DNA from 2 places in the Bradyrhizobium sp. 191 genome. Region 2 is predicted to be linked to the other one. Evidence: riboswitches for the same ligand, from Rfam matches in the RefSeq annotation. Region 2 holds a riboswitch; the other holds the start of a gene.
What was found. Region 2 has a riboswitch for glycine ahead of IVB23_RS35690 (D-amino acid dehydrogenase). Riboswitches for the same ligand answer to the same signal wherever they lie in the genome.
Positions count from the first base shown of each region.

Region 1 (15,388 bases), 150 kb from region 2:
GTTCGAAGGCAGCACGCCGTCGGAGACGAGGAAGGCCGAGGAGCGTAGGTGATCGGCGATGACGCGGAACGAGGCCACGGTCTGCTCGTTCGGCCCGGTGCCGAGCGCGGACGCCGTCGCATCGATCAGGTTCTTGAACAGGTCGGTCTCGAACACGCTCTCGACGCCCTGGAGGATGCAGGCCATGCGCTCCAGGCCCATGCCGGTGTCGATCGAGGGACGCGGCAGCGGCTGGCGCTCCTCCTTCGTCACCTGCTCGAACTGCATGAACACGAGATTCCAGAATTCGAGGAAGCGGTCGCCGTCCTCCTCCGGCGAGCCCGGAGGCCCGCCCCAGATGTGCTCGCCGCGGTCGATGAAGATCTCCGAGCACGGGCCGCACGGGCCGGTGTCGCCCATCGCCCAGAAATTGTCCGAGGTCGGGATGCGGATGATGCGGTCTTCGGAGAAGCCGGCGATCTTCTTCCACAGCCCCGCCGCCTCGTCGTCGGTGTGGTAGACCGTGACGAGCAGCTTGTCCTTCTTCAGCCCGAACTCGGTGGTGATCAGCTTCCAGGCGAGCTCGATCGCGCGCTCCTTGAAATAGTCGCCGAACGAGAAATTGCCGAGCATCTCGAAGAAGGTGAGATGGCGCGCGGTGTAGCCGACATTGTCGAGGTCGTTGTGCTTGCCGCCGGCGCGCACGCATTTTTGCGAGGTGGTGGCGCGCTGATAGGGCCGCTTCTCCACGCCGGTGAAGACGTTCTTGAACTGCACCATGCCGGCATTGGTGAACATCAACGTGGGGTCGTTGCGCGGCACCAATGGCGAGGACGGCACGATCTCGTGGCCGTTCTCGGCAAAGAAGTTCAGAAAGGTCGACCTGATCTCGTTGACGCCGCTCATGTTCATCCAATCGGGTGTGCTTGGACCCGCTTCCTGCCATCCAAACCAGAGGTTAGGGCTGATATCTGCGGGCCAGAGCGCTTTTAGACAAGGCCTGCTTCAGTGTCCAGAAACTGTGCAAGGAGATCAGAGGGTTGCCGCAGGCGCGCAATCCCGGTTGAAAAGGCGAAACCGCCGCGTTGACAGGCTTGGCCGGCCTGTGGTCTGTAACCATCTATATCGTACGGCCACGTCGGGAGAGACCGGCTTCACTGCCGGCGCCGAAGGAGCAACCGCCCCGGAAACTCTCAGGCAAAAGGACCGCGTGGCTTTGACAGCATCTGGAAAGAGGCGCCGACGGGCCTAACAACCCGGGTGGCACCCGCCGACGGGATAATACTCTCAGGCACAGCGACAGATGGGGCTTCGACAGGTTGGCCCGGGGAATCGTCCCCGGGGAACCGCCGAGGACCCCTGTGATGCCAGTACCCGACGACCAGAAATCGCTCCGACAGACGCCCCTCCACGCCCTGCATGTGTCCCTCGGCGGCAAGATGGTGCCGTTCGCGGGCTACGACATGCCCGTGCAGTATCCTGCCGGCGTGCTGAAGGAGCACCTCCATACGCGCGCCGCGGCCGGCCTGTTCGATGTCTCCCATATGGGGCAGCTCGCGCTCCGGCCGAAGTCCGGCAAGGTCGAGGACGCCGCCCGCGCGCTGGAACGGCTGGTGCCGCAGGACATCGTGGCAATCGCGCCGGGACGGCAGCGCTACGCCCAGTTCACCAATGCGGACGGCGGGATTCTCGACGATCTCATGGTCGCCAATTTCGGCGATCACCTGTTCCTGGTCGTCAACGCCGCCTGCAAGGACGCGGACGAGGCGCATCTGCGCGCGCACCTCGCGGACGACTGCGTCATCGATTCTCTTGCCGACCGCGCGCTGATCGCGCTGCAGGGCCCGAAGGCGGAAGCGGCGCTGGCGAAATTGTGTGCAGAGGCGCCGTCGATGACATTCATGGATGCCGGCCCGCATGAGGTCGCCGGCGTCAAATGCTTCGTCTCGCGCTCCGGCTATACCGGCGAGGACGGCTTCGAAATCTCCGTTCCCGCCGCCGACGCCGAGCGCCTCACCAGGACGCTGCTCGAAAACCCGGACGTGCTGCCGATCGGCCTCGGCGCCCGCGACAGCCTGCGGCTCGAAGCCGGGCTCTGTCTCTACGGCCACGACATCGACACCGCGACCACGCCGGTCGAGGCCGCGCTGGAATGGTCGGTGCAGAAGAGCCGGCGCAGCGGCGGGTTGCGCGCCGGCGGTTTTCCCGGCGCCGACAAGATCCTTGCGCATTTCGATAGCGGCGCATCCCGCCGCCGTGTCGGCCTGCGCGCCGAAGGCCGCGCGCCGGTGCGCGAGGGCGCGCCGCTGTTTGCGGACGCGGCCGGCGGCGAGCCGATCGGCAAGGTCACCTCAGGCGGTTTCGGCCCGAGCCTGAATGCGCCGGTCGCGATGGGCTATGTGCCCACGAATCTGAGTGCGCTCGGCACCAAACTCTTCGCCGAGGTGCGCGGCCAGCGACTGCCGCTCGCAGTCGCCGCCATGCCCTTCGTGAAAAACACTTACAAACGCTGAGGACAAGACAATGACCACGACGCTGTACACCTCCGACCACGAATGGCTCGCGATCGACGGCGATACCGCCACGGTCGGCATCACCGACTACGCCCAGCAGCAGCTCGGCGACGTCGTATTCGTCGAATTGCCCAAGGTCGGCCGCAGCTTGAAGAAGGCTGAAGCCGCCGCGGTCGTGGAATCGGTGAAAGCCGCCTCCGACGTCTACGCGCCTGTTACGGGCGAAGTGCTCGAGGCCAACGAGGCGCTCGCCGCCGAGCCGGCGCTGGTCAATTCGGACGCGCAGGGCGCGGCCTGGTTCTTCAAGATCAAGATGGCCGACAAGAGCGAGCTCGGCAGCCTCATGGATGAGGCTGCCTACAAGGCGCACACGGCGTGAGATGACGAGGACAGCCGCCTCATACTCAGTGTCATCACCCGCGAAGGCGGGTGATCCAGTACGCCGCGGCCTCTCGGTTCAATCCGCGCTGCTGGTGAGTACTGGATGCCCCGCCTTCGCGGGGCATGACACCGACAGCCAAATCTAAAGCGAGGACCCATGATGACCGCGCACCGCAAGACCAACGGCGACACCGCCGCAAGTTTCGTCCGCCGCCACATCGGCCCCTCGGCGCGCGACGTCACCGCAATGTTAGAGGCCGTCGGCGCGAAAAGCGTCGACGCGCTGATGGCGGAGACGCTGCCGGCTTCGATCCGGCAGGCCACTCCGCTCGATCTCGGCAAGCCCTTGAGCGAAACCGAGGCGATCGCGCATATGGGCGAGCTCGCAGCCCAGAACCAGGTCTTCACCTCGCTGATCGGCCAAGGCTATTCCGGCACGATCCTGCCCGCGGTGATCCAGCGCAACATCCTGGAGAATCCGGCCTGGTACACGGCCTATACGCCCTACCAGCCCGAGATCAGCCAGGGCCGCCTGGAGGCGCTGTTCAACTTCCAGACCCTGATCTGCGACCTCACCGGGCTCGACGTCGCCAACGCCTCGCTGCTCGACGAGGCCACTGCCGCCGCCGAAGCCATGGCGCTCGCCGAGCGGCACTCGCAGGTCAAGGCGAAAGCGTTCTTCGTCGACAGGGACGTCCATCCGCAGACGCTCGCGGTGATGCGCACCCGCGCCGAGCCGCTGGGCTGGACCCTGATCGTCGGCGATCCCCTCACCGATCTCGACACGGCCGACGTGATCGGCGCGCTGCTGCAATATCCGGGCTCGTCGGGCGCTTTGCGCGACCTCAGGCCCGCGATCGCGGCGCTGAAGGCCAAGGGAGCGCTCGCAATCGTCGCGGCCGACCTGCTGGCGCTGACGCTGCTGGCCTCGCCCGGTGAGCTCGGGGCCGACATCGCGATCGGCTCCGCGCAGCGCTTCGGCGTGCCGATGGGCTATGGCGGGCCGCATGCGGCCTATATGGCGGTGCGCGATGCGCTGAAGCGCTCGCTGCCCGGCCGCATCGTCGGCCTCTCCGTCGACTCCCGCGGGATGCCGGCCTACCGCCTCGCGCTGCAGACGCGCGAGCAGCACATCCGCCGCGAGAAGGCGACCTCCAACATCTGCACCGCCCAGGTGCTGCTCGCCGTGATCGCCTCGATGTACGCGGTCTATCACGGCCCCGAGGGGCTCTCGCAGATCGCGCGCAACGTCCACCGCCGCACCGCCGTGCTCGCGAGCGGCCTGCGCAAGCTCGGCTTTGAGCCGCAGTCCGAAAACTTCTTCGACACGCTCAGCGTCGATGCCGGCGCCAGGCGCGCCGAGATCATCGCGCGCGCCGCGGCCGAACAGATCAATCTCGGCATCGGTGATGCGGCTCTGCGCATCGCGCTCGACGAGACCACGACGCCTGCGACGGTGGAAGCGGTCTGGCGCGCCTTCGGCGGCACCTTCGCTTATGCCGAGATCGACGCCGGCACGCGCGAGGCGCTGCCGGAGACGCTGAAGCGCACCACCCCGTTCCTCACCCATCCGGTCTTCCACGCGCATCGCTCGGAGACCGAGATGCTGCGCTACATGCGCAAGCTCAGCGATCGCGATCTCGCGCTCGACCGCGCCATGATCCCGCTCGGCTCCTGCACCATGAAGCTGAACGCGACCACCGAGATGATGCCGCTGACCTGGCCGGAATTTGGCTCGCTGCATCCGTTCGTCCCGCGCGAGCAGGCGAGCGGCTATCACGCGCTGTTCGCGCGGCTGGAAAGATGGCTGTGCGACATCACCGGCTATGACGCGATCTCGCTGCAGCCGAATTCCGGCGCGCAGGGCGAGTATGCCGGGCTGCTCGCGATCCGCGGCTATCACGCCGCGCGCGGGGAGAGCCACCGCAAGATCTGCCTGATCCCCTCCTCTGCCCATGGCACCAACCCGGCCTCGGCCGCGATGGCCGGCATGGACGTGGTCGTGGTCGCCTGCGAGAAGAACGGCGACGTCGACGTTGGTGATCTCCGCGCCAAGGCGGAGAAGCATTCGAACGACCTCGCCGCGGTCATGATCACCTATCCCTCGACGCACGGCGTGTTCGAGGAGCATATCCGCGAGATCTGCGACATCGTCCACGCCCATGGCGGCCAGGTGTATCTCGACGGCGCCAACCTGAACGCGCAGGTCGGCTTGTCCCGGCCGGGCGACTACGGCGCCGACGTCAGCCATCTCAACCTGCACAAGACCTTCTGCATCCCGCATGGCGGCGGCGGCCCCGGCATGGGCCCGATCGGCGTCAAGGCGCATCTCGCGCCGTTCCTGCCCGGACATCCCGCAACAGACGACGAAGCACCGGTCGGCCCGGTCTCGGCCGCGCCGTTCGGCTCGGCGTCGATCCTGACCATCTCCTACATCTACATCCTGATGATGGGCGGCGAAGGACTGAAACGCGCGACCGAGATCGCGATCCTCAACGCCAACTACATCGCAGCGCGGCTCGATGCGCACTTCCCGGTGCTCTACAAGAACGAGAAGGGCCGCGTCGCGCATGAATGTATCGTCGACCCGCGGCCGCTGAAGACGACCTCAGGCGTCACCGTCGACGACATCGCCAAACGGCTGATCGACTACGGCTTCCACGCGCCCACCATGAGCTTCCCGGTGCCGGGCACGCTGATGATCGAGCCGACCGAGTCGGAATCGAAGGCGGAGCTGGATCGTTTTTGCGACGCCATGATTGCGATCCGCAAGGAGATCGCCGAGGTCGAGGCCGGCCGCTTCAAGATCGAAGCCTCGCCCTTGCGTCACGCCCCGCACACCGTGCACGACATCGCCGATGACGATTGGAATCGCGCCTACACCCGCAGCGAAGGCTGCTTCCCCGACGGCGTCTCGCGCACCGACAAGTATTGGTGCCCCGTGGGCCGCGTCGACAACGTCTACGGCGACCGCAATCTCGTCTGCTCCTGCCCGCCGGTGAGCGATTACGCGCAAGCCGCGGAGTAGGATTTGTAGGGTGGGTTAGCGGGCGGTCGCGCGAAGCGCAGGCCGCCGGCGTAACCCACCACTTCAGCTTTCGCGGAGATAAACAGTGGTGGATTACGCCTTCGGCTAATCCACCCTACAACACTGAATGCGCCGCTAAAGCATGATCCGGAAAAGTGCGCAGCGGTTTTCCGAAAAGATCATGCTTAAACAACAACCTAAAGCGCGATGACGATTCATCCTAATCGCATCGCGCTTTAGGGCGCGATCAACGACTGGCGCTCGCCATCCCAGCGCCAAAGCCGTTCACTGGTGAGAAGCGTGCCGCCCCACCAGCGTTTGATCGGGTTGGGACCGCGAAAATCTTCCCGGCCCGCCAGGACCGCCTCGCCAAACTCCGTCAGCGACAGCCGGCTCCGGCGAAAGGCAGCATTACGACTTCTCGCGTTGTCCGGACCGAGTGTCGCCAGCTTGCTGTCCAGACCCGCGATCGCCGGCGCCGGGCCAAATGCGAGCCCTTCGAGCAACGCGCCCAACTCCCACGGATCGAACACGCGTGTTGCCAGCGCGCCCGGCCGAAACAGCTCATCGGTGCGACTGTGTCCGCCTGCAATCCGCTCGAGAAGCCGCGTCTCCGTCGCGCCCAGTCCCGTCGCCGGCGACGGCAGTTCTGCGAGCAGGTCTTCCATCGCCGGCTTCAGGAAAGACAGCTTGCCGAGCGGCCTGTCGAGCAGCCCGGCGCAAAGCTCGGGCGTCGGCGCGCGGTAAGCTTCCCAGGCCATGCTGGCGATCCCAAGATCGCTTTCCACGATATCGACCTGCCGCACGTCAGGGTGACGAAGCTCTGAGGGATCTGCTCCGCGCAGATCGAAATCGACGCGTCGCAATCTCAGCTTCTCCGTGATGGATGGTTCGGAACGCAAGTAATCGAGGAGCCAGATCAACTGCAATTGACTATTGGGTTCGGGATCGAACCACAGTTCGATGAGATCGACCCCGTAGGTTTCGCAGACCCAGAGCAACGCACCCGCCCGATCCTGGCGCCTGAGAAGGGGCGATTGACGGACGCCGACGCAATCCGACCAGTGCATCCCGTTAGACCACCACCTGGAGGCGAGATAGCTACTGAGGTGGTCAGCCGTGGGAAGTGGCCCGGAAGCGAAGCGATAGATGAAGGGGACGACCATGTCGGCGCGATCGGCGTGGGCAAGACCGACGCCGGACGAGCTGGTCAAGATCACACGCTTCATCTCGACGCGTCCTTCCTCACGCCAAACGAAACGGGCACCGATGACGTCGGCAACTCAACGTCCTCAGTGCCCGCTCCTCGCGAAAACTCGACTGCTTGAAACTTACTCGTCCGCCGGCTCCTCGCCGTCGGCGTCGCGCTCGGGCGTGCCGGCGAGAATCTGCTCGGCGATCAGGCCGGAGTTCTGGCGGATCGCGGTCTCGATCTTGGCGGTGATGTCAGGGTTGGCCTTCAGGAATGCTTTCGAGTTCTCGCGGCCCTGGCCGAGGCGCTGGCTGTCATAGGAGAACCAGGCGCCGGACTTCTCGACAATGCCGGCCTTGACGCCGAGATCGAGGATCTCGCCCATCTTGGAGACGCCCTCGCCGTACATGATGTCGAACTCGACCTGCTTGAACGGCGGCGCCAGCTTGTTCTTCACCACCTTGACGCGGGTGGTGTTGCCGACGACTTCGTCGCGCTCCTTGATCGCGCCGATGCGGCGGATGTCGAGGCGGACGGAGGCGTAGAATTTCAGCGCATTGCCGCCGGTCGTCGTTTCGGGCGAGCCGTACATCACACCGATCTTCATGCGGATCTGGTTGATGAAGATCACCATGGTGTTGGACTTGTTGATGGAGGCCGTGAGCTTGCGCAGCGCCTGGCTCATCAGGCGGGCCTGCAGACCCGGCAGCGCATCGCCCATCTCGCCCTCGAGCTCGGCCTTCGGCACCAGCGCCGCGACCGAATCGATCACCATCACGTCGACCGCGCCCGAGCGCACCAGCGTGTCGCAAATCTCCAGCGCCTGCTCGCCGGTGTCGGGCTGCGAGATCAGGAGCTCGTCGATGTTGACGCCGAGCTTGCGGGCATAGACCGGGTCGAGCGCGTGCTCGGCGTCGATGAAGGCGCAGATGCCGCCCTTCTTCTGCGCTTCTGCCACCGTGTGCAGCGCCAGCGTGGTTTTGCCCGAAGATTCCGGCCCGTAGATCTCGACGATGCGTCCCTTGGGCAGGCCGCCGATGCCGAGCGCGATGTCGAGTCCGAGCGAGCCGGAGGACACCGCCTCGATGTCCATGGACCGGTCGTTCTTGCCGAGCTTCATCACCGAGCCCTTGCCGAACTGGCGCTCGATCTGGGAGAGCGCGGCGGCCAGAGCTTTACTCTTGTCCATGGAAGATCCTTCGACGATACGCAGGGCAGTTGCGGACATTGGGTCGTGCTCCTTATGGCGAGGATTCGCGTGAGGGACAAACAATTGGCGAGGCAGCTCGGCGACAAAAGCAATGTACCCTATTTGTTCCTCGTTCGCAATATGTTCTTTTGCGGAAGATGCGAACGCTGGCCTGTTTCCGGCTGCAGTGGCCTGGTTTGATTTTTTGGGAGGGGTTTGGACTCTTGGTGCTGGGAGGGCGGGAGAAACCCGTCTGCGCATTTTACGGCGCCCCAGCTGATCGCCTCGCCAAGTCAAACTCTCCCGGCTTGGCTAAGGCCGCCCGCGTTCTAATGCCAGCTAGATCGAAGTTCAAACTGGCAGAGTAAGGCCACCTCAGTTGGCGGCCTCTTCGTTTTTTCGTCTTTGTTCAAACGGGACCTCCATCGCGTTTACTGTCCCGAGCGCCTCGTCTTCATCGACGACCTGTCGTCGCCCGGTCGCAGTCACGGAGCTTCGCAGTCATGGAGCTGTGTCGTTATGCTCGCCGGAGAGGCCAGCCCCTCGCATCCATGAGCGCACAGTCTCACACTCTCCTGCGTCACGCAGTCGGGAACAAGCTATTGTGGCGATGATTCGGATGGCTGATCCGCGCGTGAAGAGGGGTGGGGGTTTATGCTTAGGGGGCGAGCCCGGTGGCATCGCATGATGTCACGGGCGGGGCGTGCGGGCTTTGTGCTCGGCGCGATGGTGTCGTGCGGCCTGGCTGGACAGGATGCGGTCGCGGCCGAGAATGGGGCAGGTTTCTATCTGCTCGGCGGACGCGGGCCGATGGCGGGCTATCTGGCCTCTCCGGGGGTCTATTTCGAGAGCGACACCTATGTCTACGACGCGTCACTCGATGCGAAGAAATTGCTGCCGGCGGGCGGTCGGATCGTCGCGGATGTCCGCAGTCAGGTGCGGGCCGATTTCCTGAGTGGGACCTGGGTGACGCCCTGGCAGTTTCTCGGCGGCAATCTCGCCGTCGGCGCCACCATGCCTGTCGGCTATGTCCGCGTCTCGGCAGGCGTCGAATACGACGCGCCCGCGACGAAACAGATCATCAACCAGGCGCTGCGCGACAGTGCGACGATCGTCGGCGACCCCGTGGTCTCTGCGATGCTCGGCTGGCATTCGGGCAAATTCCACTGGACCACGGGCGTCATGGTCAACATGCCGGTCGGAGACTATCGCGACGGGGAGCTCGCCAATCTGGCCTTCCACCGCTGGGCGAGCGATCTGTCCGGCGCGCTGACCTGGTTTGATCCCGACACCGAGATCGATCTGTCCACCGCCGTCGGCATGACCTTCAACGGCACCAACAACGCGACCGACTACCGGACCGGCACCGAATTCCACGTCGAGTGGGCAGCCTCGAAGGCGCTGACCAGCGCGCTCTCGGCCGGCATCATCGGCTATCACTACCAGCAGCTCACGGGCGACAGCGGCGCCGGCGCCACGCTTGGCGCCTTCAAGGGACGCGTGACGGCGCTCGGCGGCACGATCGCCTATAATTTCGAGGCGGGGAAGACGCCTGTCTCGGCGCGGATCAAGGTGCTGCGCGAGTTCGAGGCCGAGAACCGCGCGTGCGGGACCGTGGGTTTGCTCACCGTGGCGCTACCCCTCACTGCGGCACGCTAAAGCATGATCCGGAAAAGTGCGAAGCGGTTTTCCGGAAAGATCATGCGTAGACAACAACCTGAAGCGCGATGACGATTCATCCAAATCTCATCGCGCTTTAGCCATGAAAAGGGGCCGCGCCGTCGCGCGGCCCTCGCTGTTCGGGACGAACGGCCGTCAGCCTCAGGACTTGTTGAACTGGAGCGGCGGCGGCGTCAGGTTGAGCTTGAAGGGTGCGACCTGAAGGCCCTTGGCGTCGAGGTCGAAGCTCGTCAGATCGACGGTCCGGAGCACCTGATCCCTGTAGCCCTTGATGTAGTACTTCTTCGCACGCAGATCGGCGATCGAGGTCCATTGCGTGTATTCGAGCTCGCCGCCCTTCGCCGCGGAGTCGATGAAGCCGATCGGGATGTCGAAATTGTTCATGATGTGCTCGACGAGGCGCACCGTCTGCGGGCCGTCGGCAACCTGCTTGGCCGAGGCGGCGTAGCCCAGCGCCCGGATGAAGCGCGAGGGCGGCGTTGGATCGCCGGGAATGCCGAGCAGGCCCGAGCCCTGGCCGAAGGGTTCGAAGCTCTTGCTTCCGATCTTGAGCGGGGCAGCGCCGACCGGCGAGATCCTGACGTAGTTGCGGACATTGGTGAGATGCCAGTCGAAGGTCGGCGAGTTGGTGAGGACACCGAGCGGGTTGTCATAGACCTTGAACTTGCCGTCGATCGGCTCGATCACGATCGAGGCGCCGGTGGCGTCATGGATCGGGAAATGGAAAGGCAGGGTGAAATTCACCATCGGCGCGGGCAGGTCGACGATCACCGCCTTGTCGAGCGCCGCCTTGACCTCCGCGACCGTCGCGAAGTTCGAGAGGATCCAGGTCAGGAACTCCCAGGGCGCGAGCGCAGTGCTCGGATCGGCCTTGTCGACAGGTGTGTAGCCGGCAAAGCCGGGGAAATAGAGTGCGCCGCCAGCGAGGCCCTTCTCATTCATGCCGTCCGAGACGAAGGGCTGGCCGAAGCTCATGACGCCGACGAAGCCGTAGCGGCTGCTCCATTTCGGAGCCGCCATCTTGGCCGGACGCGTGCCGATGAATTCATGGTTGCGCGGTACGACGACGACGTCGGACTGGGTCTCCAGCGCGTACTCCAGGGTGCGGCCATAAACGGGCGTGCCGTCGGCCGCCAGCACCAGAATGTTGGTGCAGGCCTGCGCCGGCGCTGCCGCCGCCATCGCGCCCGCCAAGACAGCGGCAATGCCCCGCCTGACAAATCCCCGGCCCCACTTGATCATGCCTCTGTCTCCTTGTTGAAGCGGCTGTCTTGATAGGTGGATGGAACCGCAACAATCGTGAACATGCGCGGCCTCTCATCGCGTTCTGCGCCGAAAAGGAGCGCTGCGGTGAATCGGAGCTTAATTGCCGGACTCGGCAGCTCTCCTGGTTCGGGATCATCTCCTGGAGCCCATCGGAAACATTCCGCCGGCCGAAGCCGAGAAACGCTACTACGCCATGCAACCGGCCATGGCGGCATAACTAAAACCAAACAGCCTCCGGCAATCCCGGGGCGGTTCACCTCTAGCTACTTGCGTGGTTGTCCCCTGAAGCGGAACCACAAATGACCGATCAGTGATAGGACTATGGCGGCCAGAATTATCGGGAGCCAGATCGACGTGGTTATGATGAACAAGGATATTATGACCACACGTCCAAAGACCGATTCGCTGACCGGATGCTTAAGACGAGCGAAATAGGCGTAGATAACAAAGATGGTGGCTGGCGCCATCCACGCGGCGACAAGCACCAGCAATAGGTCAATGAGTTGGCCCGCATGATGGGGTATGAGCGCACCTCCTGACAGCGTCGGCGCGAATTGATGCTACCGCTTCGAGAGACGCGGCAATTGCCGAAGAGAATTGGTCTTCGCGCGCGTTCGCGTACATCTATACGCTCGGCGCCGCTGTCCCTGGGCGGTACCCAAGGTCATCCGAGACCGCACAGCGTGCGAATCGCTGTTCCAGAGCTTTTCAACGCGCACTCGCTGAGATGGCTCGGGCAAGGGCTCGTCCAATGCAATCATAACCATCGGCGGTGTTGTGCAATCCGTCCCACGTTACAAGCGCGCTTTGCGCAACTCCGGCATGGATCGAGTTTCGCATCAGCGCAAAACGAGAGAACAGCCCGACCCGTTCCTGCTTCGCGACATCGGCGATGATGCCCTCCATCGTTGAGTAGCTAGCGGAAGCGAGCACCTGTGGCGCATATTGCAGATCCATCAGCACGACATCGGCAGACCCCGCCTTAAGTGCCCTTACCCCTTCAAGAACGCTTCTTTTGAGCCCTTGGTCCGGCCGGCCACCCCAGGCGACGTCATTGGTACCTAATTGCCAGATAACGAGATCAGGCGTGTGCGCGAAAACGTCACGCTCGAACCGCGCGATGTTGTTCGGAATCGTATCGCCGACTCGACCGCTGTTGATGACCTCGATCGTTGCGTTGGATCTAAGCCTCGAGAGTTCTCGGCGCATCACCTGCGGGTACGTGGCCGCGGACCGAAGTACCCAGAGCCCCACCGTCGACGATGATCCGATCGCGACAATCCTTAGCGGCTCACCAGATCTCAAACGCGCCGCCGTGCGGGGCAATTGTGCGCCCAGCGAAACATCCAAATTTGCAGCAAGGCATCTCTCGCCAGATGATGCCTCGTCCTGCGCTTGAGAGGGCGCCGTGCTGGACAAACCGACAATCACGGCAGCACCGATCGACGCTATTGTTCGAGCGGTTCGGCTTATGCATGGCAGAACAAATCGACCCATGTTCCCCAATAACTGGTCGATTCTCTCTTGACAACCCTTGGCTTCAAACGTCTGTTTTTGATTGCAGGTCGATTGACGCGTGGGGAGCGAGCAGCACGCATGAGTCCGGGGATAAGACAATGTCCGGCAAGCCTGTAGCGAAACGGTTGGTATTCCATATCGGCGGCTATGATCCAATCGCGTCGCATGCCAGCGCGCAACGACGCTTTGTGCGCGAAATTGCGAGGTTCCAACGTACCTGGTCAGTGAAAGCGGCCGTTGACGGTTTGCATGATACCGCCGACCAGATACGATGGAATGTGACGACAGCTGGCCCCGATTGGCTCGTCGAAACCGATTACCGTCTGGTCCGATGGCACGACGTAATTGAGGCCTTCGGGCGTCGAAGCATTGGCTCACGCATTTCCGTCGGCATTCTTGCGTTTCTGGATTTCGTTTTGACCGGCACTCTTTGGCGGTACTTGCTGACCAACTGGCGCTACGCACTGTTCTTTCTCTATCCATTGGTCATGTTCGGGCTGTTGATCGCGGCCGCCTGTTTGATTGCCCTGGTTGCATTCAAGATCACCGGATCCATTCCTACGGCTACCGGTGTCGGTTTCTTCGGGATCGCAGCCGTTTTGGCCGGCCCGTGGCGCTGGCTCCACCTGAGCGCCTTGTTCGATGATTGGATTTTCTCTCGCGAGTATATTCGATGCGGGAATTCGGAAATTGAGCAGAGGCTGGACAGGTTGGCCGCCGAGCTCGTGGTTGCGGCGACCAACTCTGCCGCAGACGAAATTTTGGTCGTGGGGCATAGCCTTGGCGCCGTGCTAGCGGTTGATCTACTTGATCGCGCCTTGAAGCTGGACCCTGCGCTCGGTCGGAAAAAGATTCCCGTCACATTCTTGAGCGTTGGATCATCCATACTCAAGATCGGCCTGCACCCGAAGGCAGTACGCTTTCGCAGGGCGGTGGAACGCGTCGCCAATTCCCGCGCGATCTTCTGGGGCGACTATCAAGCCCTCACCGACGTGTTGAATTTTTACAAATGCCGACCAATGGCCGAAATGGGCTTGTCGACAGAAAACGAGGCGACCGTCAGGGTCGTGAAGATTAGTCGAATGCTCAACGACGACATGTATCAACGCATCCGCTTCAATTTCTTCCGCGTGCACTGCCAGTTCGTCAGTGGAAATGACAGGCGAACATCGTACGACTACTTCATGCTCACATGCGGACCTATTTCAGCCAAATCCCAGACGCTCGCCCCGGATGGCGCTGTGTCGATGATCGCTGACGACGGAGGCCTTATTGCGGGCGCGCCGGCGTCGGAAAGCGAGCTGCTGGGAAATCCGGGCGCGGCAGCCTGATTCAAATGACGCCCACCATTTCAAAAGTCATCTTCGTTGCGTTGGTGATCGGCTGGTACGTCATACGCTATAAGTACGCGCGCCGTTCCCGCCGTGCGAGGGTTGTGCGGAGCGCTCGAGGCCCCCTGGAAACTGCGCTCCTGCTCATATCACTTTCGGGACTCGGACTTGTTCCGCTTGTCTACGTAGCGACAGGAATGCCTCGTTTCGCAGCTCACAGCTTTTATCCCGCGTTGGCTTGGCTGGGCTCTTTCTTTGCGATTGCGGCTTTGGGCGTGTTTCACCTGACTCACCGTGCACTCGGCCGGAATTGGTCGATAAGTCTCGACGTGCGAGAGAATCATGAGCTCGTGACGGAAGGGATTTACCGGAGAGTCCGACACCCGATGTATTCGGCATTTTGGCTGTGGGCTATCGCCCAGGCATTGCTGCTGCCGAATTGGATTGCCGGTTTCGCGGGCCTGGCGGGCTTCGGGATCTTGTTCTTTGGCCGCGTCGCAAGGGAAGAGCGAATGATGTTGCAGACGTTTGGCGACAGCTATCGCGATTATATGGCGCGGACCGGCCGGGTCTTCCCGTGGATACTCTAGTTAGGTCCCGGCATGTCTCGACCTGTGGTACGCACGAGACTGATTTGGAACCAGACGCCTCAATTTGCGTGCCATTTCCGCAACATACGGCAGAAAAAGCGGTCGGAACCGCGGGCTCCCCCGGTCTATTCGTTGGTGCCGTGGCGAGTGTCGGGTTATTCCTATGCGGGTCAGGTGAATCCAATCGTCCCGAACAATGGTGAGAAACGATGTTGAAATTCGCTGTCCTTGGAATCGCTTCGTTGGCCTTCGTGGGAACCGCAGCTGCTGCCGACCTGCCGCGGCCTCAGCCGGTTGCCGCCGCCGCGCCGGTTGGCAAAGCTCCGATCGGCAAATATCCCGTGGGTAAGAGCCCCGTGGGCAAATACCCGGTCGCTGCGCCGGCTCCATTGGTGACCAAGGGTTGATCTGACTATCCATTCGTACGCCAGCGGCGTTCGTTTGGGGGTAGCGGACTACCTGTGGCATCGGATCTTGGATCCAAGAGGATTCGAAGATGGTGGGAGTGATTCGGAAATATCCGGGTCTAGAGCTTCTTGCAAAGGCCGCCATGCTGGCGGCCTTTGTAGGCTTGGGGGCCGGGATCAGTAGCGCGCAACCACTCGTGGCGCGTGCAGACCAGCAGCAACGGGACACTGTCCCCAGTTTGGCGACGAAGCATGCGGCGAGCATGGCTGCTGCTACGCCGGCGATATCCGATGTAAAGCCAGCTCGAAGAGCT
Region 1 is NZ_CP064692.1:7,451,382-7,466,769, reverse strand. It holds gene alaS (alanine--tRNA ligase) at 1-885, opposite strand, end outside; glycine riboswitch at 1,109-1,197, shown strand; gene gcvT (glycine cleavage system aminomethyltransferase GcvT) at 1,344-2,492, shown strand; gene gcvH (glycine cleavage system protein GcvH) at 2,503-2,871, shown strand; gene gcvP (aminomethyl-transferring glycine dehydrogenase) at 3,034-5,901, shown strand; gene IVB23_RS34960 (hypothetical protein) at 6,138-7,130, opposite strand; gene recA (recombinase RecA) at 7,233-8,321, opposite strand; gene IVB23_RS34950 (transporter) at 8,967-9,941, shown strand; gene IVB23_RS34945 (choloylglycine hydrolase family protein) at 10,104-11,204, opposite strand; gene IVB23_RS34940 (SGNH/GDSL hydrolase family protein) at 11,937-12,659, opposite strand; gene IVB23_RS34935 (hypothetical protein) at 12,845-14,077, shown strand; gene IVB23_RS34930 (protein-S-isoprenylcysteine O-methyltransferase) at 14,083-14,667, shown strand; gene IVB23_RS34925 (hypothetical protein) at 14,877-15,074, shown strand; gene IVB23_RS34920 (hypothetical protein) at 15,167-15,388, shown strand, end outside.
Region 1: another riboswitch for glycine. It lies ahead of gcvT (glycine cleavage system aminomethyltransferase GcvT); the one in region 2 lies ahead of IVB23_RS35690 (D-amino acid dehydrogenase).

Region 2 (15,388 bases):
CCGCCAGCATCTGTTCCCCGAGGTGCAACCGCGCTTCTCCGGGCTGATCGCCTGGCGCGGCACGCTCGATGCCGCGCAACTGCCGAAGGACTATGCCGCGCGCCGGGTGCAGCTCTGGATGGGCCCAAACGCGCATCTGGTCGCCTATCCGATTGCCGGCGGACGCCAGATCAACGTGGTCGCGGTGCTGCCCGGCACCTGGAACCGGCCGGGCTGGAGCACGCCCGGCGATCCTGTCGAGGTGATGGACGCCTTTGCCGCCCCGCGCTGGCCGCCGCCGGCGCGGATGATGCTCGCCCCGGTCGACAGCTGGCGGAAATGGGCGCTGTTCGGCGTGCCCGACGGCTGCCCCTGGAGCAAGGGCCCGGTGGCGCTGCTCGGCGACGCCGTGCATGCGATGCTGCCCTTTGCAGCCCAGGGCGCCGGAATGGCGATCGAGGATGCCGCCGTGCTCGCCCGGCATTTGAGCCCTGAGGCCGCCGAGAGCACCACGGACATCGCCGCCGCGCTGACTCAATACGGCCGTGCCCGCCAGGCGCGGGTCCTTCGGGTGCAACGGACCGCGCGGCAGCAGGGCAGGATCTATCATCTCGGCGGGCCGCTCGCGCTCGCACGCGACCTTGCGATCCGCGCGCTCGGCCCGGAGCGCATGCTGGCGCGGCAGGACTGGATCTACAGCTGGCGTCCCTGATGCGAAGCGCGGTCCGCGGGCGCCTCGGCAGATCACCCTTTTCCGGACGTCGAGGCGGGCTTGCCAGCGGGTGATGCCGGCTCCGCCGCAGGCGGCGTCGCCTCCGGCATCTCCCGGCACCTGTTACGGCGCCAAGCCTCCTCCGCCAACTGCGACTGCCCGCGGACGGCAATATAGTCGTTGCGATAGGCAAGCTCGGACACGACCGCGCCACCTGCCCCCGTCTCGGCCTTCTCCATCAGCCTCTGCAGATCGGCAGTGCGCTTGGCGAGCGCCTTGCGCTCGGTCTGCAGCTGCTTGCAGTCGTACAATTCGTATCTTGCGGGATCGGCAAAGGCCGGTGCGATCGTCTCGCTCATGCCGGCGCAGCCGGAGAGCGCGGCGCCGGCGACAAGCAGCACGAGGAGCGCGCCACAGCCGCGCAGCGAAGAGGAAAACGAAGCAGCCATGCCGGATGAATAGTCCCCGTGGATTGAGAATGCCTAAAGCAACAACAGATGTCCGGATTGAGGCTTTGCCTTGTGCGTCCGGCTCGCTTAAGGAAGAACCGTCCCTCCGCGTCCCCAACGCGCCAATTCCAGATGGCCGGAGATGGACTTAAGTGATTGATCCCGTTGGATCAAGCGGGCATGGCGGAATTGGTAGACGCAAGGGACTTAAAATCCCTCGGTGCGCAAGCGCTGTGCCGGTTCGACCCCGGCTGCCCGCACCATCTTTTTAGGCGCTGAACGACTGGCGCATGGAGGTGCTGGTCAGGCGTGCAGCAAAAGATCGGGCCCAAGCAATCCGGCGATCCCGGGCCGCGCGCCTTTCAGCGATAGATGCTCCAATCAATTGAGTGCACTGTCGCCGTAATACCGGCAGCTGCGCTCGGATCCTCATCGTATCGCGTCGTCCGATCCACTGGCGGGCTTTTGATGAATTCAGCTGAATTCGCACGAAGGCTGAAGCGTCGCCATCGTATATGTAGAAACCGCCTCCGAACCTGCCCGCTGTGCCGATGATAACCCATCCGCACCCCCCGGTCCTTAGCGGCGACTGGCGCGACTTATCAGTGATCGGGAGAAACCGGACCCCATTTGCGGGTTTTATCGGATGTCACGGCGGTGAGTTGCCGGCTAGTCTGCGCGGATCGCTCGGAATGGGAAACAATCCGTCCGAAGCTAAGCACAGGATGCGGGTTCAACGTTTCCCGATCTGCAGGATCGCGTGAAGTGCGTGTACGGTCTGGTCCATAGTGAGTGTATCAAGATGCGTTTTATCCTCGGCCTGATGACCCTCATCACCGTCATAGGGATCTCATCCATGGCGCATGCTCAAGCTGCTTCGAACGACCGGTACTGTCTACAAGGTCGCGGATGGGGTTTTCCTGGAAATTGTCAGTTCGCCACCCGTCAACAATGCCTGGTGGCGGCGTCGGGAACTAACGCGCATTGTGGCCTTAATCCACGCTACGCCGCTCATCGGCGAACGTAGCCCCGTGGCAGAAGGACAAACGGCCTGTTCGCGTGATGGCAAGGATGGCGGAACCAGTCGCGACCGCGCGTTTTGGCGACGCGCCGGGAGCGACTGTCAGGAATCCTTGTAGAGGTCTGATCACCTGGTTCGCGTGATCTGCCGGCCGTCAGAAGGAGTGCCATGGAGCGCATCTGGCTCAAGCACTATCCGCCGCGCGTTTCGGCGGAGGTCGACCCGTCGCGATACGCATCGCTCGTTGGGATGCTCGAAGAGAGCTTTGCCAGATATCGCGAGCGCACGGCCTTCATCTGCATGGGCAAAGGGTTGACCTACGGCGAAACCGATGAGATGTCGCGCGCCCTCGGCGCCTGGCTGCAGAGCAGAGGCCTGGCGATCGGGGCGCGCGTCGCCATCATGATGCCGAACGTGCTGCAGTATCCGGTGGCGACCTGCGCCGTCCTGCGTGCCGGCTTCACTGTGGTGAACACTAACCCCTTGTACACGGCGCACGAGCTCGAGGCTCAGCTCGCTGATGCCGGCGCCGAAGCCATTATTGTGCTTGAGAACTTTGCGCATGTCCTGCAGCGAGCGATCGGCAAGACCAGCATTAAGCATGTCGTCGTTGCCTCCATGGGCGACCTCCTCGGCACGATCAAAGGCACGATCGTCAATCTGGCGGTACGGTGGGTGAGGAAGATGGTGCCGGCTTATTCGCTTCCCGGCGCAACGCCGTTCAATGCTGCCCTCGCGGCCGGCAAGAGCATGACCTTGACAAAGCCGCAGCTTGGATCCGACGATCTCGCATTCCTGCAATATACCGGCGGGACCACGGGCATTCCCAAGGGCGCGATGCTGTTGCATCGCAACGTGGTCGCCAACATGCTGCAGATCGACAACTGGCTGCAGCCGGTGCTGGAGAACGAGCCGAAGGTCGATCGTTTGACCGTCATGGCGGCGCTGCCGCTCTATCACATCTTCGCGTTGACGGCCTGTTTCCTGCTCGGCGTCCGTACCGGCGGCCAAAGCATTCTCATCCCCAACCCGCGCGATATTCCCAGCCTCATCAACGAGCTTGCCAAGTACAAGGTGAACCATTTCCCCGCGGTGAACACGCTTTACAACGCTCTGCTCAATCATCCGGACTTCGGCAAGATCGACTGGAGCATGCTCAAATGCGCTGTCGGCGGTGGCATGCCGGTGCAGAAAGCGGTAGCGGACCGTTGGTTCACGGCGACGGGCGCGCCGCTGTGGGAAGGTTATGGCCTATCGGAGACGTCACCGGTCCTGACGTGCAGTTCGCCGCTCGATCCGGCGTGGGACGGGACCATAGGACTGCCCTTGCCATCAACGGACATCTCGATTCGTGACGACGACAACAACGCGGTGCCGCTTGGGCAGCCGGGCGAGATCTGTGCGCGCGGCCCGCAGGTGATGGCGGGCTACTGGAAACGACCGGATGAGACGGCCAACGTCATGACACCCGACGGCTTCTTCCTTACCGGTGATATCGGCATCATGGACGAAACCGGACGGGCCCGGATCGTCGATCGCAAGAAGGACATGATCACGGTCTCCGGGTTCAAGGTCTATCCGAACGAGGTCGAGGCTGTGGTCTCGAGCCACCCGGGAGTGGGCGAATGCGGGGTGATCGGCATCCCCGATCCGCGCTCCGGCGAGGCGGTAAAGCTGTTCGTCGTCAAGAATGATCCAAACCTCACCGAAGCGGACCTGATCGCCTACTGCCAGACGCGGCTCACGCCATACAAGGTCCCGCGGCTGGTGGAGTTCAGGAGCGAGCTGCCGCAGACCAATGTCGGCAAGATCTTGCGCCGGCAGTTGCGTGAGGAGTCGCGGTCGATTGACAGCCGGGCTGCATAAAGCGATCGCGGTCCGCTTGGCCATAACACGCTGAACGCCACGTTGGAGAACGATCATGGCAGCTTGGTCCCGTGCTGCCGAGCTTGCTGACCGGACGCCCCCGTCCCGAAACCGCTACGTCGATTTCCTACGAGCTATGTCGATGCTGATGGTGACCGTCGGGCACTGGCTGGCCGCCGCGCCCTATTTCGACGCAGCCGACACGTTGACCACATCCCACATCCTGACGGTCGTTCCCTGGACCGCCTGGCTCACATGGATCGTGCAGGTTATGCCGATTTTCTTTATGGTCGGCGGATACGCGAACGGCACCAGCTGGCGTGCCGCGCGGCGGGACCACAAGTCATATGCAGCCTGGCTTGAAGGCCGGTTGCGCCGTCTCGTGTGGCCAATCCTGCCACTGCTCGTGGTTTGGGTAGCGATCGTTGCCATTGAGTACGCCCGCGGCGTGCGGCCGGAGCTGATCAGCTATGGTTCGCAGGCGGCGTTCATACCAATCTGGTTCCTTGCGGTGTATATCGGAATTACTCTGCTGGTGCCAGCCATGGAAAGCGCGTGGACCCGATTTGGTATGAGATCGTTCTGGGCTTTGACAGCGGCTGCGGTCGCTATTGATGTCATGTACTTTTCAGTCGGTTTGCGTTGGCTTGGTTTCGCCAACTATCTCTTCGTCTGGGCGGCGATCTTCATGCTCGGGTATGCGTGGCTCGACGAGCGGTTTTCCGCGCGCGGGACGCTGCTTGTCGGTGCCGTTCTGGGCTTTGCAACGCTATTCTTACTGGTACAGAACGGGGCCTATCCTGTCTCAATGATTGGCGTCCCCGGCGATCCGATCAGCACCACGACGCCGCCGAAGGTCACGCTGATAGCGCTCGCAATCATGCAAGGCGGGTTGCTGCTTGCTGCGCAAGCACCTGCGCGCCGCTGGCTGGCTGGCCGCGTCGCGTGGACCGCCACCGTGGTGATGAATAGCAACATCATGACGATGTTCATCTGGCACCTGACGGCCACCACCCTTGTGATCCTCGTCGCCTATCTCGCCGGTGGCTTCGGTCTGCGGCTTGAGCCAGGAAGCTCTGAGTGGTGGTGGTCCCGGTTCCCCTGGCTCGCAGCGAATGCGATGGCGCTCATTCCTCTTGTTGCGGCCTTCGGACGCTTTGAGCGGCCGCGCGCAACCGACGGCGCACCGGCGCCCGCGTGGCGCTACGTGCTCGGCGCATTCATGACAGGCGCCGGCCTTTCGCTGCTTGCGGCACAGGGAGTTGGCGGACATAGCAGTTTTGGGTTGAACGTGTGGGGTCTCACGCTCGCTTTCGTGGGCATCGGCCTCATCGCAAGCAGGATCGGTGCGTCGCGCGGCGTAGTCTAGCTAGCGCCCGGCGCCGGCAGCGAACAAGGAATCCCTCGGTGCGCAAAGCGCTGTGCCGGTTCGACCCCGGCTGCCCGCACCAACGGAGCTGATCGCGCAGGCCGTGCGCGGCCCGAAAACGACCGCGCGGTAAATCCATGACGTCCTGCAAGGCGCTTTCGCGCTGTACGAATTCGTCCGACTCGCGCGCCAGCTCGTGATCCAGCTCGACGGCGCCACGACCGTGATGCTGATCCACGATGCCGCCGCCGGACAGTTGGCGCTCGATCTGTTCGAGCGGGCCCGCAGCACCCGCTGACCTCCTTTGCCGTCGGCGCCGACGGCTCTCGCCAAATCTTGTCCGCCCCCGATCCGCCTGCCAGCCATCCCGAAACGAGGGTTGTGCGATGCAGCATCGAGGGTAGATAACGCCCCTGTATTTCAGGGGTAACCTTCTTGTCTGACGTCAATGCCGACGATTGGGTGTCCGCGGGACACCGCCCGATGGGTTTTCCAGAATTCGTCATCGTGATCGCGGCCATCATGGCGCTCAATCCGCTTGCGATGGACATGATGCTGCCGGCGCTGCCCAACATCGGTGCCGCCTTCGAGATTCCCGTCGCGAACCATCTTCAGCTGGTGCTGTCGATCTTCCTGATCGGTTTCGGCGTCGGCCAGTTCGTCATGGGCCCCCTGTCGGACCGCTTCGGCCGCCGGCCGGTGCTGCTCGGCGGCATGGCGGTCTATGCCGTGGCGAGCGTGCTGGCGGTCGCAGCGCCCTCGTTCGAGACGCTGCTGCTGGCGCGCGCGCTTCAGGGCCTCGGCACCGCGGCGACGCGCGTGATCGCGACCTCGATCGTGCGCGACTGCTATGTCGGCCGCCGCATGGCGAGCGTGATGTCGCTCGCCATGATGATCTTCATCGCAGTGCCCGTGGTCGCCCCTTCGTTCGGACAGACGGTGCTGCTGGTCACGGCGTGGCGCGGCATCTTCGTGGTGCTGATGCTCTACGGCCTGCTCGCGCTCGCATGGTGCGTGCTGCGGCTGCCTGAAACCCTTCCCGAGTCCGAGCGCCGGTCGCTGGCGCCCGCCGACGTGCTCTCCGCGTTCCGGCAGACCGTGACCCATCGCCAGACCATCGGCTATGCCACGGCCGCCGGCAGCGTGATGGGCGCACTATTCGCCTACGTCTTCTGCGCCCAGCAGATCTTCACCGGCATCTATCGCCTCGGCCATTACTTTCCGCTCGCTTTCGCGGCGGTCGCGGTCGGCGTCGCCATTGCCGGCTTCCTCAATGCAAGGCTGGTCGGACGGCTCGGCATGCGCGTGATCTCGCACGGCGCGCTGACGCTCTATACCGCCGTGGCCGGCGTGATGCTGCTGACGGAAAGCCTCGGCATGCTGCCACTGTCCCTTTTCATGCTGCTCTCCGCCCTGATGATGTTCTCGTTCGGCATGATGGTCGCCAACTTCACTGCGCTCGCGATGGAGCCGCAGGGACACATCGCCGGCACCGCCTCCTCGCTTTACGGCTCGATCACGACGCTGATCGGGATCGTGGTCGGCATGGCGATCGGGCAGAGCTTCGACGGCACGCTGCTGCCCTTCTCGGTCGGCTTCTTCCTGTCGACCCTCGCCGCGCTCGCGATCGTGCTGGTGGTGGAGAAAGGGCGGCTGTTCAAGCCGCATCATCGCCCCATCGCCTGAGGAACTTCCCGGACCTCTCGATGTTGTACCGCAGCAATCGAGAGGATCGGCGAGATGGAACAAGAGAGCAGAGCGGATCAGCCCGCGTCGAAGACCGAGCGGCCCGCTCCTCGGGAACTGTTCGAAGAGCGGCGGGACCGAAGCCTGCCATTCGCAAGTGAAGGTCTGGAGCAGGTGCGCGACAGCCACTGCTGATTCAGACCGAAATCATGTCATAGAAAACGGCGCCGCGGTTCCCCCCGGCGCCGTTCGCTTTTCGGACGGAGGCGCTGTTGCCTACTCCGACTTGCTGACGTTCCAGAACAGCGGCGTCGCCGGACCGTCGAGCAGGCCGGTCAGCGATTTGCGCCAGCCGCTCGGCAGGAGATACTGCCCCAGCGGGATGTAGATCACCTGATCGTACGCCTCCTGCTGGATCTCGGCCGCGATCTTCTTCTGCGCGTCGAGCGAGGGGGCGCGGACGAACGCGTCCTTGAGCTGCTCGATCTTGGGGTCTTCGGCCCAGCCGAACCAGCCCTTCTTGCCCTGGCCGCCGATCGAGAGATTGGCGATCGGGTTGGCGACGTCGGCCGCGACCCAGTTGGTGAAGAACATGTTCCAGCCGCCCTCCTTCGGCGGCTTCTGGCTGGCGCGCCGGCTCACCACCGTCTGCCAGTCAGTCGCCTGCAGGTCGACCTTGAATCCGGCCTCGCGCAGCAGCTGGGCCGCAACGATCGGCTGCGCCTTGAGCGTCGTGACGTCGCCGGGCGCCATGATCACGATCGGCGTGCCGTCGTAGCCGGACTCGGCAAGCGCCTTCTTGGCTGCAGCCATGCCGTTGCCCTTGATGAGGGTCTCGGCGCCGACGTCGGTCGCGAGCGGCGTATCGCACACGAAGAAGGCGCCGCAGATCTTCTGATATTTCGGGTTGCCGACGAGCGCATCGAGAACGTCCTTCTGGTTCATCGCCAGCAGGGCAGCTCGCCGCACCTTCACGTTGTCGAACGGCGGATGCAGGAAGTTCATGCGGCCGAGCGTCTGGAAACCGAACTTGTTGGAGACCTCGATCGTGAGCTCCTTGTTCGATTCCAGCACCGGTAGCATGTCATACGGCAGGTTCTCCATGAAATCGATGTCGCCCGACTGCAGCGCGTTCACTGCGGTCTGCGAGTCCGGCATGGTGATCCACTCGACGCGATCCACCTTCACCACCTTGCCGCCGGAGGTCCAGCTCGCCGGCTCCTTGCGCGGCACGTAGTCGGCGTTCTTGACGTAGACCGCCTTCACGCCGGGCTGGAATTCCGACGCCACGAACTTGAAGGGACCCGAGCCGATCTGCTCCGGGATCTGCTTGTCCGGCGGCGTCTCGGCGAGACGCTTCGGCATCATGAAGGCGACGCGCGAGGACGGCTTGCCGATGGAATCGAGCACGAGGCCGTAGGGCTCCTTCAGCTTCAGCGTGATGGTCTTGGCGTCGGTCGCCTCGATGCTCGCGGTGAAGTCCATGAGCTTCTGGCCCATGCCGTCGACCGCTGCCCAGCGCTTCAGCGAAGCGACGCAGTCTTCCGCCGTCACCGGCGCGCCGTCATGCCACTTCAGGCCGTCGCGCAGCGTGAAGGTGTAGGTGAGCTTGTCGTCGGAGATCTTCCAGTCCGCCATCTGGGGCTGGATCTTGAAGCTCGAATCCGGGGCCACCAGCGTGTCGTAAATCATGTAGCCATGGTCACGCGTGATATAGGCCGTGGTGAAGATCGGGTCGATGATGCGCAGATCCGAATGCATCACCGCCGTAATGGTCTTGCCGGCCGCAAGCACTGGCGAGGCCAGCGCGGTCGAAAGCGCGACGACCGACAGCGCAAGTTTGGAGGCGAACGCGCGACGCCCCCGGCGCATGAAGTGGAACATAGAAAGTTCTCCTGACGTGAAACTGTTCAAAGGCAGGTCATTGGTTGAGCATGCGGTTCATTCGTTGGGCGAACTAACCTCATGCAATGCCTTTATCTTTTTGAGACTTGCAGACAGTGCCGAGCGCGTCAATCCGGTTTCGTCGCAGCCCCTCACGGCGCGCGCACGGGCTCCACAAAGATCGGTTTGGCTCTACAACACCCTCCGCTTGTCCTGCCCCGCGCCGATGCAATGCGCGTTCCATCTTTCGAAGCTTGAGAGACATTGAGATGAATCCTGCCAATCTTCCCTTTGATTCCGAGGCGATGCTCGAGGGCCTGCGCGGCTGGGTCGAATGCGAGAGTCCGACCTGGGATGCAGGCGCCGTGGACCGCATGCTCGATATCGCGGCGCGGGATATGGCGATCATGGGTGCGACGATCGAGCGCATTGCCGGCCGCCAGGGCTTTGGCGGCGTCATCCGCGCGCGGTTTCCTCATCCCAAGCAGGGCGAGCCGGGCATCCTGATCGCCGGACATATGGATACCGTTCATCCGGTCGGCACCATCGAGAAGCTGAAATGGCGGCGCGAGGGCAACAAGTGCTATGGCCCCGGCATCTACGATATGAAGGGCGGCAATTACCTCTCGCTGGAAGCGATCCGGCAACTGGCGCGCGCCTCCTTCACCACACCGCTGCCGATCACCGTGCTGTTCACGCCGGATGAGGAAGTCGGCACGCCTTCGACGCGGGACATCATCGAGGCGGAAGCGGCGCGCAACAAATACGTGCTGGTGCCGGAGCCCGGCCGCGCCGACAACGGCGTCACCACCGGACGCTACGCCATCGCGCGCTTCAATCTCGAGGCGACGGGACGGCCGAGCCACGCCGGCGCCACGTTGTCGGCCGGACGCTCGGCGATCCGAGAGATGGCGCGGCAGATCCTTGCGATCGACGCGATGACGACGGAGGACTGTACCTTCTCGGTCGGCGTCGTCCACGGCGGACAATGGGTCAATTGCGTTGCAACGACCGCGACCGGCGAAGCGCTCTCCATGGCCAAGCGTCAGGCCGATCTCGACCGCGGTGTCGAGAGGATGCTGGCGCTGTCGGGCACCAGCAACGACGTCACGTTCAAGGTCACGCGCGGCGTGACGCGTCCGGTTTGGGAGCCGGATGCCGGCACCATGGCGCTCTATGAGAAGGCGCGCGGCATCGCCAAATCGCTCGGCGCGGAATTACCGCATGCCAGCTCCGGCGGCGGCTCCGACGGCAACTTCACCGGCGCGATGGGAATTCCCACGCTCGACGGCCTGGGCGTTCGCGGCGGCAACGGGCACACGCTGGAGGAGTTCATCGAAGTCGATAGCCTGGTCGAGCGCGGGCGGCTGATGGCGGGATTGCTGGCGACGCTGGAATAGTCCGCCCGTCATTCCGGGGCGATGCGTTAGCATCGAACCCGGAATCTCGAGATTCCGGGTTCGCGCTACGCGCGCCCCGGAATGACTGCGACGACTTCGCACTGCACAATACGTCGGCAGTCACGGTCGAAATTTAGCCTTGTCTAAAAATGAGGCGTATCGTACTGCTCGGCCGTCCACGCGATGATGCGGGAGAGATCGCGGCGAAGGCTTTCGGCTTTCGTTGCGGCGCCGACGGAGCAACCGCCCCGGAAACTCTCAGGCAAAAGGACCGTTTCGTCAGGACGATCTGGAGAGAGGCGGCGCGATTTCAGGCAATCGTAACGCCCACCGAAGGGGATAGTCCGTTGCGAGATCCGCAGCGGATCAAGCTCTCAGGTAACCGTGACAGATGGGGCGCCGCCAACGGCCTTTGGCCGGCGGTTAGCCGACTCTAAACACGGGAGCCCCGAACCTAGTCATGACCCATATCGCCATCATCGGCGCCGGCATCACCGGCGTCACGACCGCCTATGCCCTGCTCGAACGCGGCTACAGGGTGACGGTGCTCGACAAGCACCGCTACGCCGCGATGGAGACGTCCTTCGCCAACGGCGGGCAGCTCTCCGCATCGAACGCCGAAGTGTGGAACAGCACGGCGACGATCCTGAAGGGCTTGCGCTGGATGTTTCGGCGCGACGCGCCGCTGCTGATGAACCCGCGGCCGAACTGGCACAAATATTCCTGGATGAGCGAGTTCGTCGCCAACATCGGCAACTACCGCGCCAACACCATCGAGACCACGCGGCTCGCGATCGAAGCGCGCAGGTACCTGTTCGACATCGCGGCGCGCGAGGGGATCGACTTCGATCTCGAACGCCGCGGCATCCTCCACATCTATCGTGACAAGGCCGGCTTCGAATCCGGTCTGCGCGTCAACGCGCTGCTGCAGGAAGGCGGCCTCGACCGCCGCCCGGTGACGCCGGAGGAAATCCGCAGCATCGAGCCGACACTGCGCAAGGACTATTATGGCGGCTTCTACACGCCGTCGGATGCGACCGGAGATATCCACAAGTTCACCCGCGGCCTGGCGGAAGCCTGCAAGCGGCGTGGCGCGACCTTCATTCACGAAGCCAACATCGATTCAATTGCGCGGGCCGGCAGCGGCTTCGTCATCGGCTGGGCCGATCTGGCCGCGAGCGATGCCGTCGCGGCCGGGCGCGGCGCACTGAACGCCGACGGCGTCGTGGTCTGCGCTGGCGTTGCGAGCCGTCACTTCGCCGCCCTGCTCGACGAGCGCGTCAACGTCTATCCGGTGAAGGGCTACTCGATCACGGTGCAGCTCGACACCGTCGAAAGTCGCAACGCCACCCCAACGGTGAGCCTGCTCGACGAAGCCGCCAAGATCGTCACCAGCCGGCTCGGCGCCGATCGTTTTCGCGTCGCCGGCACCGCCGAATTCAACGACTTCAATCGCGATATCCGCGCCGACCGCGTGCAGCCGCTGATCGACTGGGTGCGCAACAACTTCCCCGCCGTCGAAACGTCGCGCGTCGTGCCGTGGGCCGGGCTGCGCCCGATGATGCCGAACATGATGCCGGTCGTGCGCGCAGGACGGATACCGGGCGTGTTCTTCAACACCGGCCACGGCCATCTCGGCTGGACCCTGTCGGCCGCGACGGCGCAGATGATCGCCCAGACCATCGACGGCTGGCGCGGCCTCAACGCGCCACCGACGGCACCTTCACTTGGGGTTGAGCGTGAACTGCGACGTGCATCCTGAGTGGTCGATATCGGAGACATGCCGGCCTCTTGCGACGGCGCAGCCCTTGGCACACAATTTGCCCTAAGAGGACTGCGTCTCCGGGCGGCCTTTCCAGCCCAAGTGATAGGCATGATAGACACGACAGAGTTCACGGGAGCCTCAGGGCTCCACACGTTCCGTAGCCGGAGATAAGTGCATGCTGGGTTATCTTATTCGCCGCGTTCTGGCCGCGGTGCCCGTGATGGGCGTCGTCGCGCTGTTCGTGTTCCTGCTTCTGCGGCTGACGCCGGGCGATCCCGCCGCGATTCTCGCGGGCGACAACGCGACACCGGAACGGCTCGAGCGCATCCGCGCCTCGCTCGGGCTGAACGAGCCCCTGATCGTGCAGTTCATCACCTGGGTGAACAAGCTGCTGCACGGCGACCTCGGGACCTCGCTGATCTCCAACCTGCCTGTCATGAAGATGATCGGCCAGCGCGTCGAGCCGTCGATCTCGATCGCGCTGTCGACCATCATCCTCGCCGTCATCGTCGCCGTGCCCCTGGGGGTGATTGCGGCCTGGAAGCACGGCACCTGGATCGACCGCTTCGTGATGGGCCTGTCCGTGCTCGGCTTCTCGGTGCCGGTGTTCGTGGTCGGGTATCTCCTGATCCAGGTCTTCGCGATCGAGCTGCGCTGGGTCCCGGTCCAGGGCTTCCGCAGCATCTTCAACGGCTTCGGGCCGTTCTTCGAGCGCATCATCCTGCCGACCTGCGCACTCTCCTTCATCTACATCGCCCTGATCGCGCGCATGACGCGCGCGGCGATGCTCGACGTGCTCGGCGAGGACTATGTCCGTACCGCGCGCGCCAAAGGCATCAACGAGGTCGCGGTGATGATGCGCCATGCACTGCGCAACGCCGCGGTCCCCGTGATCACCGTGATCGGCACCGGCTTCGCGCTCCTGATCTCCGGCGTCGTCGTCACCGAGAGCGTGTTCAACATTCCCGGCATCGGCCGCCTCACTGTTGATGCGGTGTTGGCGCGCGACTATCCGGTGATCCAGGCGATGATCCTGCTGACGTCGCTGATCTATGTCGTCGTCAATCTTCTCATCGACGTCGCCTACACCCTGCTCGATCCCCGGATCCGGTACTGAGGCAAGGATAAGAACAAATGTCAGTCGATACCCTTCCCCAGTCGTCCATCCCGATCACGTCGCCGCTGCGGCCGCGATTCGGATTCCTCACCTCGACGCCCATCATTGCGACCGCGACGGTCCTGCTCACGCTGGTCGTGGTGGTCTCGATCCTCGCGCCGCTGATCGCGCCGCATGATCCGATCCAGCTCGCGCCGTCGCAGCGGCTCAAGCCCTCCTCCGCACAGTTCCTGCTCGGCACCGACGCCTACGGCCGCGACCTGTTGTCGCGCGTGATCTATGGCGGCCGCATCTCGCTTCTGATCGGCATCGGCTCGGCGATTCTGTCGATCGCCATCGGGCTCGCGATCGGCCTCGTCTCCGGCTTCTTCAAGCTGGTCGATTCCGTGCTGATGCGCGTCATGGACGGCCTGATGGCGATGCCGAGCATCCTGCTCGCGATCGCCGTGGTGTCGCTGTCCGGCGCCAGCATCTGGACCGTGCTGATCGCGATCACGATCCCTGAGATTCCGCGCGTCGCGCGCCTGGTGCGCTCGGTCGTGCTGTCGGCGCGCGAGGAGCCTTACGTCGAGGCCGCGATCTCGGTCGGCTCCAGCCTGCCGAAGATCATGTGGCGCCACCTGATGCCGAACACGATCGCGCCGCTGATCGTCCAGGGCACCTATGTCTGCGCGAGCGCCATTCTGACCGAGGCCATCCTCTCCTTCCTCGGCGCCGGCATCTCGCCGGAGACACCGACCTGGGGCAACATCATGGCCGAGGGCCGCCAGTATTTCCAGATCAAGCCGTCGCTGATCTTCTGGCCGGGCCTCTTGCTCTCGATCGCCATCCTCAGCATCAACCTGATCGGCGACGCCGCCCGCGACGCACTCGATCCGCGCATGAAGCAGCGGGAGGGGAAGTGAAACAAGTAGCGTTGTCATTCCGGGGCGCGCCTCTTGGCGCGAGCCCGGAATCCATTTCACCACGTGTGCTGCGGCCCGATGGATTCCGGGCTCGCGACTTTGTCGCGCCCCGGAATGACGGAGAGAATTGACGTGACCAACACCATCCTCGACATCAACAACCTCGTCGTTTCCATCGGCAAGAAGCCGAAGGGCGTGAACATCATCGACGGCATCTCGATCCAGGTGCGCGAGCGCGAGACGCTGTGCCTCGTCGGCGAAAGCGGCTCGGGCAAGTCGGTGACGTCGCTCACCACGATGGGCCTCCTGCCGAAGGGCACGCTGGTTCCCACCGGCGGCAGCATCAAGCTGGTCGGCGAGGAGCTGCTCACCGCGACCGACCGCCGCCTGCGCCAGCTTCGCGCGACCAAGATGGCCATGATCTTCCAGGAGCCGATGACCGCGCTCAATCCGGTGGTGCCGGTCGGCCGCCAGATCGACGAAGTGCTGCGCGCGCATACCGATCTCGACGGAAAAGCGCGGAAGAAACGCATCCTCGACATGATGGAGCAGGTCCACCTGCCCCAGGTCGAGCGCATCTTCGCCTCCTATCCGCACCGCCTGTCCGGCGGCCAGCGCCAGCGCATCATGATCGCGATGGCGCTGGTGCTGGAGCCGAAGCTCCTCATCGCCGACGAGCCGACCACCGCGCTCGACGTCACCACGCAGAAGCAGATCCTGACGCTGATCCGCGAGCTGCAGCGCGATCACGGCACCGCCGTGCTGTTCATCACGCACGACATGGGGGTGGTCGCCGAGATCGCCGACCGCGTCGCGGTGATGCGGCAGGGCCGCCTGGTCGAGACCGGCCCGCTCGACACCGTGCTGCGCAATCCGACCATGGAATACACCCGCAACCTGCTCGCCTCGGTGCCGAGCCTGGTGCCGCGGCAGCCGCGCGAAGAAAGCCGCGAGCCGGTCGTGCTGGAGGCCAACGAGCTCAGCAAGGTCTACAAGGAGCGCGCCTTCTTCGGCAAAGGCCGCGAGGTCGTCGCCGCCGACAAGGTCACGCTGACGCTGCGCAAGGGTCGCACCCTCGGCATCGTCGGCGAAAGCGGTTCGGGCAAGTCGACGGTGGCACGCTGCATCGTCCGCCTGATCGATCCGACCTCCGGTGGCGTGCGCCTCGCCGGCCGCGAGATCGCCGACATCTCGCGCCGCCTGCTCCAGCCGCACCGGCAGAAGATCCAGATCGT
Region 2 is NZ_CP064692.1:7,604,792-7,620,179, reverse strand. It holds gene IVB23_RS35735 (FAD-dependent monooxygenase) at 1-691, shown strand, start outside; gene IVB23_RS35730 (twin-arginine translocation pathway signal) at 724-1,140, opposite strand; tRNA gene IVB23_RS35725 (tRNA-Leu) at 1,315-1,403, shown strand; gene IVB23_RS35720 (DUF3551 domain-containing protein) at 1,964-2,167, shown strand; gene IVB23_RS35715 (long-chain-fatty-acid--CoA ligase) at 2,330-4,027, shown strand; gene IVB23_RS35710 (acyltransferase family protein) at 4,170-5,396, shown strand; gene IVB23_RS35705 (multidrug effflux MFS transporter) at 5,832-7,082, shown strand; gene IVB23_RS35700 (ABC transporter substrate-binding protein) at 7,359-8,966, opposite strand; gene IVB23_RS35695 (M20/M25/M40 family metallo-hydrolase) at 9,236-10,366, shown strand; glycine riboswitch at 10,546-10,650, shown strand; glycine riboswitch at 10,654-10,759, shown strand; gene IVB23_RS35690 (D-amino acid dehydrogenase) at 10,827-12,128, shown strand; gene IVB23_RS35685 (ABC transporter permease) at 12,307-13,248, shown strand; gene IVB23_RS35680 (ABC transporter permease) at 13,266-14,153, shown strand; gene IVB23_RS35675 (ABC transporter ATP-binding protein) at 14,286-15,388, shown strand, end outside.